Linked DNA regions of Constrictibacter sp. MBR-5. The protein of the gene in region 1 interacts with the protein of each later gene in a pairwise test. Links are inferred from orthologs where the notes say so. Each region holds a gene or a part of one and is shown in the gene's direction. Other genes may lie near its edges. The genes, in order: rho and hfq.

Region 1 (8,847 bases):
ACCGTCAAGGCCGACGAGCAGTTCGTGGCCGGCCTCGCGGAACTGGTCCGGCGCATGCTGGTCAGCGATAAGCCGATCTGCTCGCAGTTCGGCAACCGGCTCTGTCCGGTCGGATTCTCGGGTTGCCCGAACAGCAGGCGCTGACGCCATGTCCGACCTGCTGATCACGCTCTATCCGTGGACCAAGTCGCTGCACATCGTCAGCGTGATCTCCTGGATGGCGGGCCTCCTCTATTTGCCGCGCCTGTTCGTCTACCATTGCGCCTGGGCAGCCGGCTCGGATACGTCGGAACAGTTCAAGGTGATGGAGCGGCGCCTCCTCCGCTACATCATGAACCCGGCGATGATCGCGACCTATCTGTTCGGCGCGATGCTGGTCTTCACCCCGGGGGTCATCGACTGGTCGCAGGGTTGGTTCCACGCGAAGCTCGCCCTGGTTGTGGGCCTGACGGTGGCGCATCACGTGTTCGCCGCCCGGTACAAGGAGTTCGCGGCCGATCGGAACAGCCGGCCAGCCCGGTACTACCGCGTGGCGAACGAGGTGCCGACGCTCGCGATGATCGGCATCGTGGTGATGGTGGTTGTGCGGCCATTTTGATGACCTACCCAATTTGGCCCTTTACTCTCGTCTCTCGCCCGTCTACATAAATTCTGCACCTCCGCTGGACCGACGGCGCTCGGCTGGCTGTATCATCAGAGCTGACCTCTCCTTGATCGCCTGTTGGCGGTGCCCTTCTCTTTAGCTCCCCCCGCCGGGAGCAATCCCTTCTGTTCAAAAGCGCCACTTCCGGAAGTCGCCCATGACGGACACGCTCCTGTTGGACCCGAAGCCGAAGGTCATGAACCTTCAGGACATCAAGCGGAAGACGCCGCAGGAACTCCTTGCTCTCGCCGAGGAGTTGCAGATCGAGAATGCGAGCACCCTGCGCAAGCAGGACATGATGTTCGCGATTCTCAAGCAGCTCGCCGAGCAGGAGGTCACCATCCTCGGCATCGGGGTGCTCGAGGTTCTCTCGGACGGTTTCGGCTTCCTGCGCTCGCCCGAGGCGAACTACCTGCCCGGGCCGGACGACATCTACGTCAGCCCCAGCCAGGTCCGGCGCTTCGGTCTGCGCACCGGCGACACCGTCGAAGGCGAGATCCGCGGTCCCAAGTCGGGCGAGCGCTACTTCGCACTGCTCAAGCTCAACAGCATCAATTTCGACGAGCCCGACAAGGTCCGGCACCGGATCAACTTCGACAACCTGACGCCGCTCTATCCGGAAGAAAAGCTGAACCTGGAATACCAGGATCCGACCAAGACCAAGGACTACACGACCCGCGTGGTCGAACTGGTCACGCCGCTCGGCAAGGGCCAGCGCGCACTGATCGTCGCGCCGCCGCGTACCGGCAAGACGATGATGCTGCAGAACATCGCCCATGCGATTTCGGCGAACAACCCGGGCGTCTACCTCATCGTGCTGCTGATCGACGAGCGGCCCGAGGAAGTCACCGACATGCAGCGTTCGGTGAACGGCGAGGTCATCAGTTCGACCTTCGACGAACCGGCGACCCGCCACGTCCAGGTGACCGAGATGGTCCTGGAGAAGGCGAAGCGCCTCGTCGAGTACAAGCGCGACGTGGTCATCCTGCTCGACTCGATCACCCGCCTGGCCCGCGCCTACAACACGGTCGTTCCGTCCTCGGGCAAGGTGCTGACCGGCGGCGTCGACGCCAACGCGCTGCAGCGGCCGAAGCGCTTCTTCGGTGCGGCGCGCAACATCGAGGAGGGCGGATCGCTCTCGATCATCGCGACGGCCCTGATCGACACGGGCAGCCGCATGGACGAGGTGATCTTCGAGGAGTTCAAGGGCACCGGTAACTCCGAAATCGTCCTCGACCGCAAGCTCTCCGACAAGCGCATCTGGCCGGCCATCGACATCGGCAAGTCCGGTACCCGCAAGGAGGAGCTGCTGGTCGACCGTGCCACGCTCTCTAAGATGTGGGTGCTGCGCCGCGTCCTGATGCCGATGGGTGCTCAGGACTCGATGGAGTTCCTGCTGAACAAGCTGCGCGAGACCAAGAGCAACGGCGATTTCTTCCAGCAGATGAACCAGTAGCCTGCCGAGGCGTTTGCGCCGGGTACCCCGGTCGGCCTCGTCCTCTCCCTACCCGGCATGTGGTCTGTAACGTCCGGGTGTTACTTCGATTGGCCGGCACGGCTAGTATCGCAGCCGGCTGCACGTCTCGAAGACCAGGGAGAAGCGCATGGCAGTCCGTGGACAGCGGCTGACGGCGGATCTTATCGCCGAAGTCGTCGCTATTGCCGGCAGCAAACTGAAATCCGACGCCGCCCCGCTCGCGCAGGAGTTCATCCGGCGGTTCTACGCGCACGTACCGCCCAGTGACATCCTGGGCGTCGGGGCGGAGACGTTGTACGGCGCGGCACTCTCGATGCTGCGGTTCGCATCGGATCGGCCCCCCGGAACGGCCAAGGTACGCGTCTACAAGCCGACGCTCAGCGAGGACGGATGGGAATCCACCCATACCGTCGTGCAGGTCGTCAACGACGACATGCCCTTTCTGGTGGACTCGGTCACGGCCGAGCTGAACCGGCGGGGTCACACCGTCCACCTCGTCATTCACCCGATCATCCCGGTTACCCGCGAGGCCGGCCGTATCGCGGCGATCGGCGCGGCGGGCGGGGCCGCCGAGTCGGTGATGCACGTCGAGATGGACGAGGTGACGAACCTCGATGAACTCGAGACCATTCGCGCGAATCTCGTCCGGGTCCTGGCCGACGTGCGGGTTGCCGTGGCCGACTGGCAGGCGATCCGCGATCGTCTGCAGGCGACCGTCGCCGACCTGACGAGCCAGGCGCACCGCGGCGTATCCACCGAGGAGGCAGCGGAAGCGGCGGCCTTCCTGCAGTGGCTCGACGACAATCACTTCACGTTCCTCGGCTGCCGCGACTACAGGTTCGAAGGCGGCTCCGGAGAACTGAAGGCGGTTCCGGAGCCCGGCTCCAGCCTCGGCATTCTCCGCAGCGAACGGCTCGAACCCGACGATGCGCCGGCCGGGCTCGCGGTTCTACCGGCTGCCGCGATCGAATCGCTGAAGTCGCCGATCCTCATCGACATCAACAAGGCGAATGCGCGGTCCACGGTCCACCGTCCGGTCCACATGGACTATGTGACGGTGAAGCGCTTCGACGCCGACGGGCGGGTCGCAGGGGTGCGCCGCTTCCTCGGCCTGTTCACCTCGGTCGTCTACAACAGCAGCCCGCGTCGCATACCGATCCTCCGCCACAAGGTCACGCAGGTCGTTCAACAGGCCGGCTTCGCGCCGAACAGCCATGACGAGAAGGCGCTCGTCCATATCCTGGAGGCCTATCCGCGCGACGAACTGTTCCAGATCGGCCAGGACGATCTCCTGGAGACGGCGCTGGGGATTCTTCACCTCCAGGAGCGCCAGCGCATCGCGCTCTTCACCCGCGCCGATCCGTTCCAGCGCTTCGTATCCTGCCTCGTCTATGCCCCCCGCGATCACTACAACACGGGAATCAGGCTGCGCTTCGCCCGGATTCTGGAGACCGCCCTGTCCGGCGAGGTCACGGCGTTCACGACGCAGGTGTCCGACGAGCCCCTGGCGCGGATTCAGTTCCTGGTCCGGACGACGCCGGGCCAGGTGCCCGAATACGACCCAGCCGAGATCGAACGGCGGCTCGCGGAAGCCGGCCGGTCATGGTCGGATCGGCTGCAGCAGGCCTTGGTGGCCCATCTCGGCGAGGAGCGTGGTCTCGCCGCCTGGCGGACCTACGGCGAGGCTTTTCCCGCCGGCTACCGCGAGACCTATCACGCCGATCTGGCCGTGGCCGACATCGCTCTGCTCGACGGTATGGGCGCCGGCGGTGGCTTGGGGATGAACCTCTACCGGCCGATCGAAGCCGGGCAGCACGAACTGCGCTTCAAGCTCTACCATGCCGAGACGCCCGTACCGCTGTCCGACATCCTGCCGATGCTGGAGCATATGGGGCTGCGGGTCATCGGCGAGGTGCCGTACCGGCTTGAACCCGCCGGCCGCCGGCGGGTCTGGATCCATGATTTCGGTCTGGAGACGGCGGACCGGTCGGCCGTCGACCTGCGGGCGGTGCGCGACAAGTTCCAGACCGCCTTCGATCGCATCTGGACGGGCGAACTCGAGAGTGACGGGCTGAACCGCCTGATCCTTGCCGCCGGCCTGGACTGGCGCCAGATCGTCGTACTGCGCGCCTTCGCGCGCTATCTGCGCCAGGTCGGGGCGCCGTTCAGCCAAGCCTATATGGAGGAGACGCTCGCCCGCCATGCCGGCATCGCCGGCAGCATCGTCGCCCTGTTCGAGGCGCGCTTCGATCCGGCGCGGCACGACCCGCAGCGCGTGGCGGCGATCACCGACGATATCGCGTCGTCGCTGGAGGCGGTGCAGAGCCTGGACGAGGACCGCATCCTGCGCCGCTTCCTCAACCTCGCCGAGGCCGCCGTCCGCACCAACCACTGGCAGACCGGCACCGAGGGGCGGCCCAAACCCTACCTTTCCATCAAATACGACTGCGCGAAGGTGGAAGAGCTGCCTTTGCCGCGCCCGATGTTCGAGATCTTCGTCTATTCGGCCCGGATGGAGGGCATCCACCTGCGCGGCGGCAAGGTCGCGCGCGGCGGGATTCGCTGGTCGGACCGGCGCGAGGATTTCCGCACCGAGGTCCTTGGCCTGATGAAGGCGCAGATGGTGAAGAACGCCGTCATCGTGCCGGTCGGCGCCAAGGGCGGTTTCGTGCTGAAGCGCCCGCCGACAGAGGGCGGCCGCGAAGCGCTCCAGGCCGAAGGCATCGCCTGCTACAAGCTGCTGGTCAGGGGGCTGCTCGACGTCACCGACAACCGCGACGGCGACGCGATCGTGCCGCCCGCCGACGTCGTCCGCCACGACGGCGACGACCCCTACATCGTCGTCGCGGCCGACAAGGGCACGGCCTCCTTTTCCGACATCGCCAACGGCCTGTCGGCCGAGTACGGCTTCTGGCTGAAGGACGCCTTCGCCTCCGGTGGCTCCGCCGGCTACGACCATAAGGGAATGGGCATCACGGCGCGCGGCGCGTGGGAATCGGTGAAGCGCCATTTCCGCGAGATCGGCCGCGACATCCAGTCCGACGACTTCACCTGCGTCGGCGTCGGCGACATGGCGGGCGACGTGTTCGGCAACGGCATGCTGCTGTCGCGCCATACGCGTCTGGTGGGCGCCTTCAACCATCTGCACATCTTCGTCGATCCGAATCCCGATCCCGAAGCCAGCTGGGCGGAGCGGAAGCGCCTGTTCGATCTGCCGCGGTCGAACTGGACCGACTACGATCCCGGCCTCATCTCGCAGGGCGGCGGAGTCTTCAGCCGTCAGGCCAAGGCGATCCCCGTCTCGGCCGAGATGAAGGCGCTGTTCGGCATCGACACCGCCCAGGTGACGCCGAGCGCGCTGATGACCGCCATGCTCCGCGCCGAGGTCGACCTGCTCTGGTTCGGCGGCATCGGCACCTTCATCAAGTCGGCCGAGGAAACCAACGCCGAGGTCGGCGATCGCAGCAACGATGCGCACCGGGTGAACGGCGGCGAGATCCGCGCCAAGGTGGTCGGCGAAGGTGCCAACCTGGGCGTCACCCAACGCGGACGGATCGAGTACGCACTCGCCGGCGGGCGCATCAACACGGACTTCATCGACAATTCGGGCGGCGTCGACACCTCGGACCACGAGGTGAACATCAAGATCCTTTTGAACGCCGCCATTGATGCCGGCGAGCTGACGATGAAGCAGCGCGACGCGCTGCTGAAGCAGATGACCGACGAAGTCGCGCAACTGGTGCTCGCACACAACTATCTCCAGAGCGGTGCGATCAGTGTAACCGAGGCGGAGGCGGCCGCGCTGCTGCCGCAGCATGCCCGCTTCATCCGCCGCCTCGAACGCGCGGGGCAGCTCAACCGCAGCATCGAGTTCCTGCCCGACGACGAGGTGATCGGCGAACGCGAGACCGCCGGTCTCGGCCTGACGCGGCCCGAACTGGCGGTTCTGCTCTCCTACTCGAAGATCGTGCTCTACGAGGAACTGCTGGCGACCGGCCTGCCGGACGATCCGGAGCTGGTGGACGATCTCGTCCGATACTTTCCGCCCACGCTGCGCGACGGCTGGCGCAGCCAGATCGCCGGGCATCGCCTCCGCCGCGAGCTGGTCACCACCTTCGTCACCAACACCGTCGTCGATCGCGCGGGCATCGGCTTCGTCGAGCGTCTGCAGGACCGGTCGGGCCGTGGTGCGGGGGATGTCGCCCGCGCCTTCTCGATCGCGGTGGCGGCTTTCGGCCTGCGCGACCTCTGGGAGGCGATCGAAGGGCTCGACAATCGGGTGCCGGCCGCGGTGCAGATCGGCATGCTGCTCGACGGGCGACGCCTCGTCGAGCACGGCACGCTGTGGTTCCTGCGGCACGGCGGCAATCCACTCGACATGGCGGCCCATCTGGAGGCTTACCGTCCGGGCATCGCCGACTTCTGTGCGAACCTGCCGCGCGAGCTGTTCGAGGACGAGCGCCGGTCCGTGGCGGCGCGGCGCTCCGAACTGCAGAAAGCGGGCGTGCCGGACAAGATCGCGCGCGCGGTGGCGGGGCTCGACGTGCTGTACGGTGCGCCCGACGTGGTGCGCCTGGCCCGAAGCTGCGGGATGTCCGTCGAGGCGGCGGCCCACGTCTGGTTCGCCGTGGCCACGCGTTTCGGCCTGGATCGGCTGCGCGACGCGGCGTCGACCATGACGACGCGCACCGCGTGGCAGCAGCTGGCTGTCGAGACGTTCCTGGATGACGTCTTCGGCCATCAGGCGACCCTCACCGCCCAGGTGCTGGCGGCCGGTGCGTCCGGCGATGCCGAGGCGGCGGTCGAGGCCTGGACGGCGCAGCGGCCGGCAGCGGTGGCCCGCTACGATCGCACGATGGAGGAGATCGGGTCGGCCGGCATGCTCGAGATCGCCATGCTGACGGTCGTCAACGGGCAGCTCCGCGCGCTGGCGGCCGCGTGACGGAGGTTCCCGAGCCGGCCGCCGCAACGCGCGCCGTCACCCACTCGGCCTCGCGGCCCGATGGCGTGCCGGCACGGGCGCTCTGGTCCTGGTGCCTGTTCGACTGGGCGAACTCCGCCTTTCCGACCGTCATCATCACCTTCGTCTTCAGCGCCTATTTCGAACTCGGCGTGTCGGGCAAGGGTGCCGACGGTACGGCGCACTGGGCCTTCGCCCAGGCGCTCTCCGGCATTCTCATCGCCATTCTCAGTCCGATCCTCGGCGCCATCGCGGACTTCAGCGGCCGCCGCAAGCTCTGGCTCGCCGCCCTCTCGGGCACCTGCGTCGTCGCGACCGCCATGCTCTGGTTCGTTGAGCCGGATCCGTCGTGGGCGTTGTGGGCGCTGGTCCTGGTCTCGATCGCCAACATCGGCTTCGAGATGGGCACCGTCTTCTACAATGCGATGCTTCCCGGGCTGGTGCGCCAGTCCCATCTCGGCCGCCTCTCGGGCTGGGCGTGGGGGCTCGGTTATGCCGGCGGGCTCGTCTGCTTGGCGCTAACCCTGGTGCTCTTCGTCCAGGCGGAGCAGCCGCTGTTCGGGCTCGACAAGGCGCAGTCCGAGCATGTGCGCATCGTCGGCCCCTTCGTGGCCGTCTGGTTTCTGCTCTTCGCGGTTCCGCTGTTTCTGTTCGTCCCGGACGCCCCGCAGGGCCTGCGCATGCGCGAGGCGGTGGGGAAGGGGCTCCGCCAGCTGCGCGGGACGGTGAAGACGTTGCGCGCGCATCGCGAGATCGCCCGCTTCCTGATCGCCCGCCTGTTCTACATCGACGGCCTCAACACGCTGTTCGCCATGGGCGGCCTCTATGCCGCCGGGACGATCGGCATGGACTATGAGGAGATCATCGTCTTCGGGATCGCGCTCAACGTGACGGCGGGTCTGGGTGCGTTTGCTTTCGGCTGGATCGATGATCTGTTCGGCTCCAAGCGGACGATCGCGTTCAGCCTCGTCGCGATGATCGGACTGGCCGTGCCGGTGCTCCTTGCCCAGTCCGAGACGACGTTCTGGATCTTCGCACTGCTGCTGGGGATCTTCATGGGCCCGGTCCAGGCGGCGAGCCGTTCGCTGATGGCGCGCTTGGCGCCGCGCGGCATGGAGACGGAAATGTTCGGTCTCTTCGCCCTGTCGGGAAAGGTCACCTCCTTCATCGGCCCGACCCTCGTCGGCTGGACGATCATCGTGACCGGCAGCCAGCGCATCGGCATGTCGACGATCCTCATCCTGCTGGTCATCGGCACTATGCTGCTCTGGCGCATGCCGGAGCCGCCGCGACGCGAGGACTGACGACGCCGGAACACCGGGTGAGCGAACCCGATCCAAATGCGTAAAGGGGCCGCGGCATCGCCGCGGCCCCTTCGCGTGGGAGATCCTGTCGCGTCGTGACGCGATCAGAAGTCCATGTCGCCCATGCCGCCCATGCCACCGGCGCCCGGACCGCCCGCGGCCGACTTCGGCTCCGGCTTCTCGGCGACCATCGCCTCGGTGGTGATCATCAGCCCGGAAACCGACGCGGCGTCCTGCAGCGCGGTACGCACGACCTTGGTCGGATCGACGATGCCGGCCTTCACCAGGTCGCAGTACTTGCCTTCGGAGGCGTCGTAGCCCCAGCTGGCGTCGGTGCTCTCCAGCATCTTGCCGACGATCACCGAACCGTCCGACCCGGCGTTCTCGGCGATCTGGCGTGCCGGGGCCTGGATCGCGCGGCGGATGATCTCGACGCCGACGCGCTGGTCCGCATTCTCCGGCT
Region 2 (8,763 bases), on another replicon or contig:
GAGCAGAGCTTCCTGCGCGTCGGCGGCACCCAGCGGGTCGAGGTCGACGTCCGCGTCATCGCCTCGTCGAACCGAGACTTGGTCCAGGCGATGGGGCAGGGGAATTTCCGCGAGGACCTCTATTACCGCCTGAACGTCGTGCCGATCACGGTGCCGCCGCTGCGCCAGCGGCGCGAGGACATCCCGCTGCTCTCTAAGCATTTCCTGAAGGTCGCCGCGGAGATGGCCGGCCTGCCGGCCAGGGAGATCGGCGAGGACGCGCTGGCGACCCTGCAGAGCTACGAGTGGCCGGGCAACGTGCGCCAGTTGCGCAATGTGATGGATTGGCTGCTGATCATGGCGCCGGGCGAGGTGCGGGATCCGATCCGATCGGACATGCTGCCGCCGGACATCAGCGCGATCGCCCCGACCGTGCTGCGCATGGACAAGGGCGAGCAGATGATGACCATGCCACTGCGCGACGCGCGCGAGGTCTTCGAGCGCGAATACCTGCTGGCGCAGGTCAACCGCTTCGGCGGCAACATCTCACGCACGGCGACCTTCATCGGCATGGAGCGGTCTGCGCTCCACCGAAAGCTGAAATCGCTGGGGGTCCAGGTCTCGGGGGAGCGCGGATGATGGATGACCGGACAGACGGCCGGACCGCCCGACGATGAAGGTCATCATCTGCGGGGCCGGCCAAGTGGGCAGCAACATCGCCCGCCACCTTGCCGCCGAGGCGAACGACGTCACGGTCATCGATTCTTCACCGGAGCTGATCCAGAAGATCAGCGACACCCTCGACGTGAAGGCGATGGTGGGTTTCGCCTCCTTTCCGAACGTACTGGAGCAGGCGGGCGCCAGCGACGCCGACATGATCATCGCGGCGACCTACTCCGACGAGGTGAACATGGTCGCCTGTCAGGTGGCCCACTCGCTGTTCAACGTGCCCACCAAGGTCGCGCGCGTGCGGCAGCAGATCTATCTGCGCGAGGACTACATGGCGCTGTTCAGCGCCGACCACATGCCCATCGACGTCATCATTTCGCCGGAGCTGGAGGTGGCGAAGGCGGTGGCGCGGCGCTTGCTGCTGCCGGGAGCATCGGAGATGATCCCGCTCGCCGGGGACAAGGTGCGGCTGATCGGGGTGCGGCTGGGCGAGGACTGTCCGATCATCAACACGCCGCTGCGCCAGCTGACGGCGCTGTTTCCGGACCTGAACATCAACGTCGTCGCGATCATGCGCGGCGACACGCAGTTCGTGCCGCACGGCGACGACCAGATGCTGGTCAAGGACGAGGTCTACTTCGTCGCCGACACCAAGCACATGATGCGCGCCATGGCGGCGTTCGGCCACGAGGAGCGCGAAGCCCAGCGCATCGTGATCGTCGGCGGCGGCAATATCGGCCTCTGCTTGGCGGGTCTCCTGGAGGCGCGCACGCCGTCGGTATCGACCAAGATCATCGAACGTGACCGCGAGCGCGCCGAACAGATCGCGCAGTCGCTCACCCGTACCATGGTGCTGCACGGCGACGCGCTCGACCCGGAGATCCTGGAAGAGGCGAACGTTCGCAAGACCGAGACGCTGATCGCGCTGACCGACGACGACGAGACCAACATTCTCGTGTCGCTGCTGGCAAAGCGCTACGGCTGTCAGCGGACGGTCGCCTTGATCAACAAGCAGACCTACAATTCGCTCTTCTCGGTGCTCGACATCGACGCGGTGGTGAATCCGCGGGCCATCACCGTCTCCACGATCCTGCAGCATGTCCGGCGCGGACGGGTACGCGCCGTGCATACCATCGGCGACGGCTTCGGCGAGGTGCTGGAGGTCGAGGCGATGGAGACCTCCGGGATCGTCGGCATGCCGATCCGTGACCTGAAGTTGCCCCAGGGCGCCATCGTCGGCGCCATCGTGCGCGACGGCGAGGTGGTGATCCCGCGCGGCAGCGGCGTGGTGCGCGCGAACGACCGCGTGATCGTCTTCTCGACCGAGGCCGTGGTGAAGAAGGTCGAGAAGATGTTCGCCGTCCGCCTGGAATATTTCTAACCGTTTTTGGAGGCCCGACCGACCCATGGGGCGCATTGCTTACGTCAACGGTCGCTACGTCCCGCACGACCGTGCCCAGGTCCATATCGAGGATCGCGGCTATCAATTCGCCGACGGCGTCTACGAGGTGATCGCCGTCCACAAGGGGATGCTGGTCGACGCCGACCCGCACCTCGACCGGCTCGACCGGTCTCTGCGCGAACTCCGCATCGACCAGCCGATGAGCCGGCGGGCGCTGATGGCGGTGATACGCGAACTGCTCCGCCGCAACGGCATCCGCCAGGGCATCGTCTACATGCAGGTGACGCGTGGCGTGGCGCGCCGTGATCATCCGTTCCCGAAGGTCTCCGTTCCGGCGCTGGTGATGACCGCGTCGCGCAAGCCGCCGCCAGACCTCTCCGTGCTGGAGACCGGCAAGAAGGCGGTGACGGTTCCCGACATCCGCTGGGGCCGCTGCGACATCAAGACGGTGGGACTGCTGCCGAACGTGCTGGCCAAGCAGCATGCGCGCACCTCCGGCGCCTACGAAGCCTGGATGGTCGACGCGCAGGGCAACGTCACCGAGGGCTCGTCGACCAACGCCTGGATCGTGACGCGCGAGGGGCAGCTCGTCACGCGCCCGACGGGCAACGAGATCCTGAGCGGCATCACCCGCGCCTCGGTCATGGACCTCGTGAAGCGCGAAGGCATCGACTTCGTCGAGCGGCCCTTCACCGCGGAGGAGGCGAAGCAGGCGCGAGAGGCGTTCATCACCAGCGCCACCTCCTACGTGCTGCCGATCGTGCAGATCGACGATGCGGTGATCGGCAACGGCAAGCCGGGCACCATCGCCCGGACGCTGCTGCAGGCCTATCTCGCCCACATGGAAGGTGCGGGAGCCAGCCGTTGAGCGATGCGATCGCGGCACCGCGCGCGATCCTTTTCGACTGGGACGGCACGCTGATCGACAACTGGCCGGTGATCCGACTGGCGCTCAACGACACCCTCGTCGCCTGGGGCCGCGAGCCCTGGTCGATGCAGGAGGTGATGGAGCGGGTCAGCAAATCACAGCGCGACAGCTTCCCCATCCTGTTCGGCGACGAATGGGAGGCGGCGCGCGACCATTTTTACGCGCAGTTCGAGAAGCACCATCTCGTTGGCCTCGAACTCCTGCCGGAGGTGGTCGAGACGCTGGATGCCCTGCGGGCCGCCGACATCTGGATGGGCGTGGTCAGCAACAAGCGCGGCGACTATCTGCGCAAGGAAGTGGCGCATCTGGGCTGGGGCGGCTATTTCGGCGGCGTGGTCGGCGCCAACGACGCCGCCCAGGACAAGCCCGCCGCCGACCCGGTGCACCTCGTCCTGAATGGCACGGGGCATGCAGCGGCGAGCTCGATATGGTTCGTCGGCGACTCCGCCACGGACATGCAGACGGCCCGCAACGCCGGCTGCACGGCGATCCTCATCCGGCATCGGGGTGCCAACCCGACGCCGCTTCCCGAGGGCCTCGCTGCGGACGTGACGGTGGAACGGCTGGGGCAGATTGCCGCCCTTGCCCGTCGCCGGCGGGCATCCATATAGCGTTCGATCCGGGGGCGCATTCCCGCAAGGGGTCTGGCCACTTATGTGCGTCGGTCGGACGCGGTCCTGGTAGACACAACAAAGAAAAGGACTGCGACATGAGTTCGCAAAAGTCACAGAATCTTCAGGATGTGTTCCTGAACCATGTCCGCAAGCAGAAGACGCCGGTCACTATCTTCCTGATCAATGGCGTCAAGCTGCAGGGCATGATCACCTGGTTCGATAATTTCTCTGTCCTCCTGCGGCGCGACGGGCATTCCCAACTGGTCTACAAGCACGCCATTTCCACGGTGATGCCGGGCGGACCGATCAGCCTGTTCGAGCCGGCGGACGACGAAGTGGCGGCCGATTGACCGAAAGCACACCGGGTTCTGCGGCCGGCGAGACCGGCCGCGCACTGATCGTTCACCCCGAGACGACGCTCAAGCGTGGTCGAGGACGCTCCGCGCAGGCCGGGCTTGAGGAGGCCATCGGCCTCGCTGGAGCGATCGACCTCGACATCGTGCACACCCGCATCGTGCGGGTGTCGCGTATCAATCCAGCCACCTTCCTCGGCGAGGGCATCGTCGCGGAGTTGAAGGCCGAGATCGAGGAGAGCGAGGCCGGGATCGCGATCGTCGACACGACCCTGTCGCCGGTCCAGCAGCGCAATCTCGAAAAGGCCTGGAACTGCAAGGTCATCGACCGGACAGGTCTTATCCTGGAGATCTTCGGCGCCCGCGCGCGAACGCGGGAGGGCCGCCTTCAGGTAGACCTCGCCGCGCTGAACTATCAGCGCACGCGGCTGGTGCGGTCCTGGACCCATCTGGAGCGCCAGCGCGGCGGTGCCGGCTTCCTTGGTGGCCCCGGCGAATCGCAGCTGGAACTCGATCGGCGGCGGATCGACGAGCGGATCGTCCGTCTTGAACGCGACCTGGAGGACGTGAAGCGCACCCGCAGCCTGCACCGGGAGGCCCGCAAGCGTGTGCCGTATCCGGTGGTGGCGCTGGTCGGCTACACCAATGCGGGCAAGTCGACGCTGTTCAACCGCCTCACCGCGGCGCACGTCGTGGCGCGTGACCAGTTGTTCGCGACCCTCGACCCCACGATGCGTGTGGTCAAGCTGCCGTCGCGCCGCCACGTCATCCTGTCGGATACGGTCGGTTTCATCTCGGAACTTCCGACCCAACTCGTCGCGGCCTTCCGCGCGACGCTCGAAGAGGTTCTCGAGGCGGACGTTATCCTTCACGTGCGCGATATCGCCGACCCCGAGAGCGACCTGCAGAATAGCGACGTGCGCAAGGTCCTGGCGGAGCTCGGCATCACCGCCGAGGATTCGCGGCTGATCGAGGTGCTGAACAAGGTCGATCTGCTCGATGTGGAGGAACGCGACCGCATCGCCCAGCAAGCGGTCCGCGCCGATGCGTCGGTCGTCGTTTCCGCGCTGACGGGCGAGGGCGAGGGCGACCTGCTCGCCGCCATCGACCGGCGCATTTCGCGCTCCGAGGAGGTCGTGCGCTTCGCCGTCGACGCCAGCAACGGCGCCGCCATCGCGTGGCTTTACGAGAACGGCAACGTGCTCGATCGCAGGGACGAGGGCGAAACCGCCAATATCGCCGTCGGCCTGGAGCCGGCCGACCGGGCGCGCTTTGAGCGTCGCTTCGCCGACGCGCTGCACTGACCCGAGGCCGACACCTGATGAATTTCGATGCCCATAAGGTCGAGGCGCTGGTCCGGGAGGTCGCCGCCGAGGAGATCGTGCCGCGCTTCGCGCGTCTCGGCACCGGCGACGTCGTCGAGAAGTCGCCCGGCGATCTCGTCACCGTGGCGGATCTGGCCTCGGAGAAGCGGTTCGGCGCAGCGCTGCCCGACCTGCTGCCCGGCTCGGTCGTCCTCGGCGAGGAGGCCGTCGCGAAGGATGCCGGCCTGCTGTCGATGCTCGAACGGGACGATCCCGTCTGGGTGGTCGATCCGCTCGACGGTACCGGCAACTTCTCCGCCGGGCTCCCCATCTTCGCCGTGATCGTGGCGCTGGTGGTCAAGGGACGCGTGAAGGCCGGCTGGATCCACGATCCGTTGAACGGGCGCATGGCGACGGCCTTGGAGGGCGAGGGGGCCTGGATCGACGGCCACCGCGTGCGCGTCGGCCGCCCCGACGATCTGCGCAAGCTCAACGGGGCCGTCTACGGTCGTCCCTTCCGCTTCAGCGAGGTCTATCGCGGCCTGTGGTCCGGCGGCCGCGGTCGGCTGGGGCAGGTGTTCAATCCGCGTTGCGTCGGCCAGGAGTATCTGGCGCGGCTGCAGGGCGGGATGCATTTCGGTGTCTATACCCGCCTCAATCCCTGGGACCACGCCGCCGGCTGCCTGCTGCACGCCGAGGCAGGCGGACACGTCATGCGTTTCGACGGCACCCCTTACCGGCCGGCCGCCCGCGATCCGGGCATCGTCGTCGCGACCGATCCCGCACTGTGGGACCTGTTGGACCGCGAGTTAGTCCAGCCGGCCCTCGGCGAGACGCGAAAGTCGGCTTGAGCCACCCCGCGGCGTTGAACCGCCGCATGGCCGCCGTCTATCATCCCGGCCGTTCCGAGGAAGAAGGACAGAGAAATGGCTACAAGCAGGGTTGCGTTCGTCGGCCTGGGCGTCATGGGCTTTCCCATGGCGGGGCACCTCGCCAAGGCGGGACATGAGGTCAGCGTCTACAACCGCACCTTCGCCAAAGCCGAGGAATGGGCCGGCAAGCACGGCGGCAAGGCGATGAAGACCCCGGCTGAAGCGGCGAAGGGCGCGGATATCGTCTTCTCCTGCGTCGGCAACGACGACGACGTGCGCAGCGTCGTCTATGGCGACGCTGGGATCTTCGCGGGCATCGCCAAGGATGCGGTCTTTGTAGACCACACGACCGCCTCGGCCGATCTCGCGCGCGAACTGCATGCCGCCGGCAAGGAAAAGGGCGTGCACTGCATCGATGCGCCGGTCTCCGGCGGACAGGCCGGTGCCGAGAACGGGGCGCTGACCGTGATGTGCGGCGGCGATCAGGCGGCATTCGACCGCGCGGAGGCGGCGATGCGCTGCTACGGCCGCGCGGTGACGCTGATGGGCGAGCCGGGCGCCGGGCAGCTGACCAAGATGGTCAACCAGATTTGCATCGCCGGATTGGTCCAGGCGCTGTCCGAGGGCATGAACTTTGGCATGAAGGCCGGCCTCGACTGCAACAAGGTGCTCGACGTCATCTCCAAGGGGGCGGCGCAGTCCTGGCAGATGGAGAACCGCGGCCGGACGATGATCGAGGGCAAGTTCGACTTCGGCTTCGCCGTGAACTGGATGCGCAAGGACCTGGGTATCTGCCTGGAGGAGGCGAAGAGCAACGGCGCACGTCTTCCGGTGACGGCACTGGTCGACCAGTTCTACGCCCATGTGCAGGAGCGTGGCGGCGGGCGCTGGGACACGTCGGCGCTCATCCACCTGCTGATGAACAAGTAGGCGGCGGCACGGTGCGGGGGCTCGCGGCGGCAGGCGGCGGATGATCCGCTTCCTCGCGAGCCGCCTCTTCCAGGTCGTGATCGTCCTGCTGCTCATGTCTGCGGCGATCTATCTGCTGCTCGGCTTGATGCCGGGCGACCCTGTCGACCTGATGATCAGCGGCGACCCGAACCTCACGGCGGAGGATGCGGCGCGCCTCAAGGCGCTCCACGGGCTCGACCGGCCGATCCACGAGCGCTACCTCGCCTGGCTCGTCAGCGCTGTGCAGGGCGACTTCGGTTACTCGCGCCTCTATGCACGGCCGGTGCTGGAGGTGATCGGTCAGCCGCTGGCCAACACGCTGCTGCTGATGGGGGCCAGCTTCGCGATCGCCGTCGCCATCGCGCTGCCCGTCGGCATCTGGGCGGCGCTGCGGCCATACTCGGCCGCCGACTATGCGGTGAACTTCCTCTGCTTCGCCGGGATCTCCGTGCCGCCCTTCTGGCTGGCGCTGCTGCTGATCATGCTGTTCGCGGTCAGCCTCGGCTGGCTGCCGGCCAGCGCGGTGCCGCTCGACGCGGACATCGGCATCCTCGACCGGATCCGGCACCTGGTGCTGCCGGTGGCCGCGCTGGCACTGCTGCGCGCCGGCGGCATCACGCGTTACGTCCGCGCGTCGATGCGCGAGACGCTGCGCCACGACTTCATCCGCACCGCCCGGGCCAAGGGCATGTCCGGCGGGCGGCTCGTGCTGCGGCACGCGCTGCGCAACGCGATGGTCCCGGTGGTGACGATCCTGGCGCTCGACGCGGGAGCGCTGTTCTCCGGTGCCCTGATCACCGAGATCATGTTCGGCTGGCCGGGAATGGGAAAGCTGCTCTACGACGCCGTCATGAGCAACGACTACAATCTGGCGCTGGTCGGGCTGCTGTTTGCGACGCTGGTGACGATGCTGGCCAATTTCGGCGCCGACGTCGCCTATGCCGCGCTCGATCCGCGCATCAGCTTCACCGGCGAGGCGGTCCGGTGAGCGTGCCGGCGGCCATGCCCGTCTCCGTCAGTCCGGGTGCCCTGGCATGGCGGCGCTTCCGAGCCCACCGGCTGGCGCTGGCGAGTGCCGCTCTGCTGATCCTATTGGCCTTACTGGCGCTGGGTGCGCCCTGGATCGCCGCGTGGCGTGGCGTCGACGGCGAGGCGGTCGACCTTCTGCTGCGGTTCGGCCAGCCGTCCGCGGCGCATCCGTTGGGCACCGACGATCTCGGCCGCGACGTGCTGGCGCGTCTGCTCCAGGGCGGGCGGGTCTCTCTGTTCGTCGGGCTGGCGGCGGCGCTGACCAGCGCGGTCTTCGGGACCGTCATCGGCTTGGCGGCCGGTTTCTACGGCGGCAGGCTGGACACGCTGCTGATGCGCTTCACCGACGGCGTCATCTCGCTGCCGCTGCTGCCGCTGCTGATCGTCCTCGCCGCTGTCGACCTCACCAAGCTCGGCATGTCGCCGGCGCTGGCCCAATCGCCCGAGATCAGCCTCTATCGGATCGTGGTGATCGTCTCGCTGTTCGGCTGGACGACCGTGGCGCGGCTGGTGCGCGGTTCCGCGCTCGCGGTGCGCGAGCAGGAATTCGTACGCGCGGCGCGGGCGCTGGGAGCGGGGCCGCTGCGGCTGATGGCGGTCCACATCCTGCCCGCGGTGGTGTCGCCGATCGTCGTGGCGACGACACTTTCGGTCGGCAACAT

What was found.
Region 2: the proteins of rho (region 1) and hfq interact in binary tests that used the Escherichia coli proteins (3 or more experiments, as listed by UniProt). The link is inferred for Constrictibacter sp. MBR-5 from one-to-one orthologs.

The regions. Positions count from the first base shown.
Region 1 is NZ_JBEPTK010000003.1:351,100-359,946, forward strand. What follows is about bases 1-2,969. They hold rho (transcription termination factor Rho), read left to right. Parts: upstream 1-839; coding sequence 840-2,099; downstream 2,100-2,969. Other genes in these bases: hemH (ferrochelatase), read left to right, coding at 1-144; hemJ (protoporphyrinogen oxidase HemJ), read left to right, coding at 149-598; ABIE65_RS08640 (NAD-glutamate dehydrogenase), read left to right, coding at 2,248-2,969. Also shown: more of ABIE65_RS08640, read left to right, coding at 2,970-7,062; ABIE65_RS08645 (MFS transporter), read left to right, coding at 7,059-8,384; groL (chaperonin GroEL), read right to left, coding at 8,489-8,847. UniProt on the Escherichia coli protein: Facilitates transcription termination by a mechanism that involves Rho binding to the nascent RNA, activation of Rho's RNA-dependent ATPase activity, and release of the mRNA from the DNA template.
Region 2 is NZ_JBEPTK010000001.1:239,146-247,908, reverse strand. What follows is about bases 2,430-5,314. They hold hfq (RNA chaperone Hfq), read left to right. Parts: upstream 2,430-3,687; coding sequence 3,688-3,942; downstream 3,943-5,314. Other genes in these bases: ABIE65_RS01145 (inositol monophosphatase family protein), read left to right, coding at 5,267-5,314; hflX (GTPase HflX), read left to right, coding at 3,939-5,249; ABIE65_RS01160 (HAD family hydrolase), read left to right, coding at 2,915-3,589; ABIE65_RS01165 (D-amino-acid transaminase), read left to right, coding at 2,430-2,918. In the rest of the region: nitrogen assimilation response regulator NtrX, read left to right, coding at 1-618; Trk system potassium transporter TrkA, read left to right, coding at 653-2,029; more of ABIE65_RS01165, read left to right, coding at 2,055-2,429; more of ABIE65_RS01145, read left to right, coding at 5,315-6,100; ABIE65_RS01140 (NAD(P)-dependent oxidoreductase), read left to right, coding at 6,176-7,051; ABIE65_RS01135 (ABC transporter permease), read left to right, coding at 7,092-8,060; ABIE65_RS01130 (ABC transporter permease), read left to right, coding at 8,057-8,763. UniProt on the Escherichia coli protein: RNA chaperone that binds small regulatory RNA (sRNAs) and mRNAs to facilitate mRNA translational regulation in response to envelope stress, environmental stress and changes in metabolite concentrations.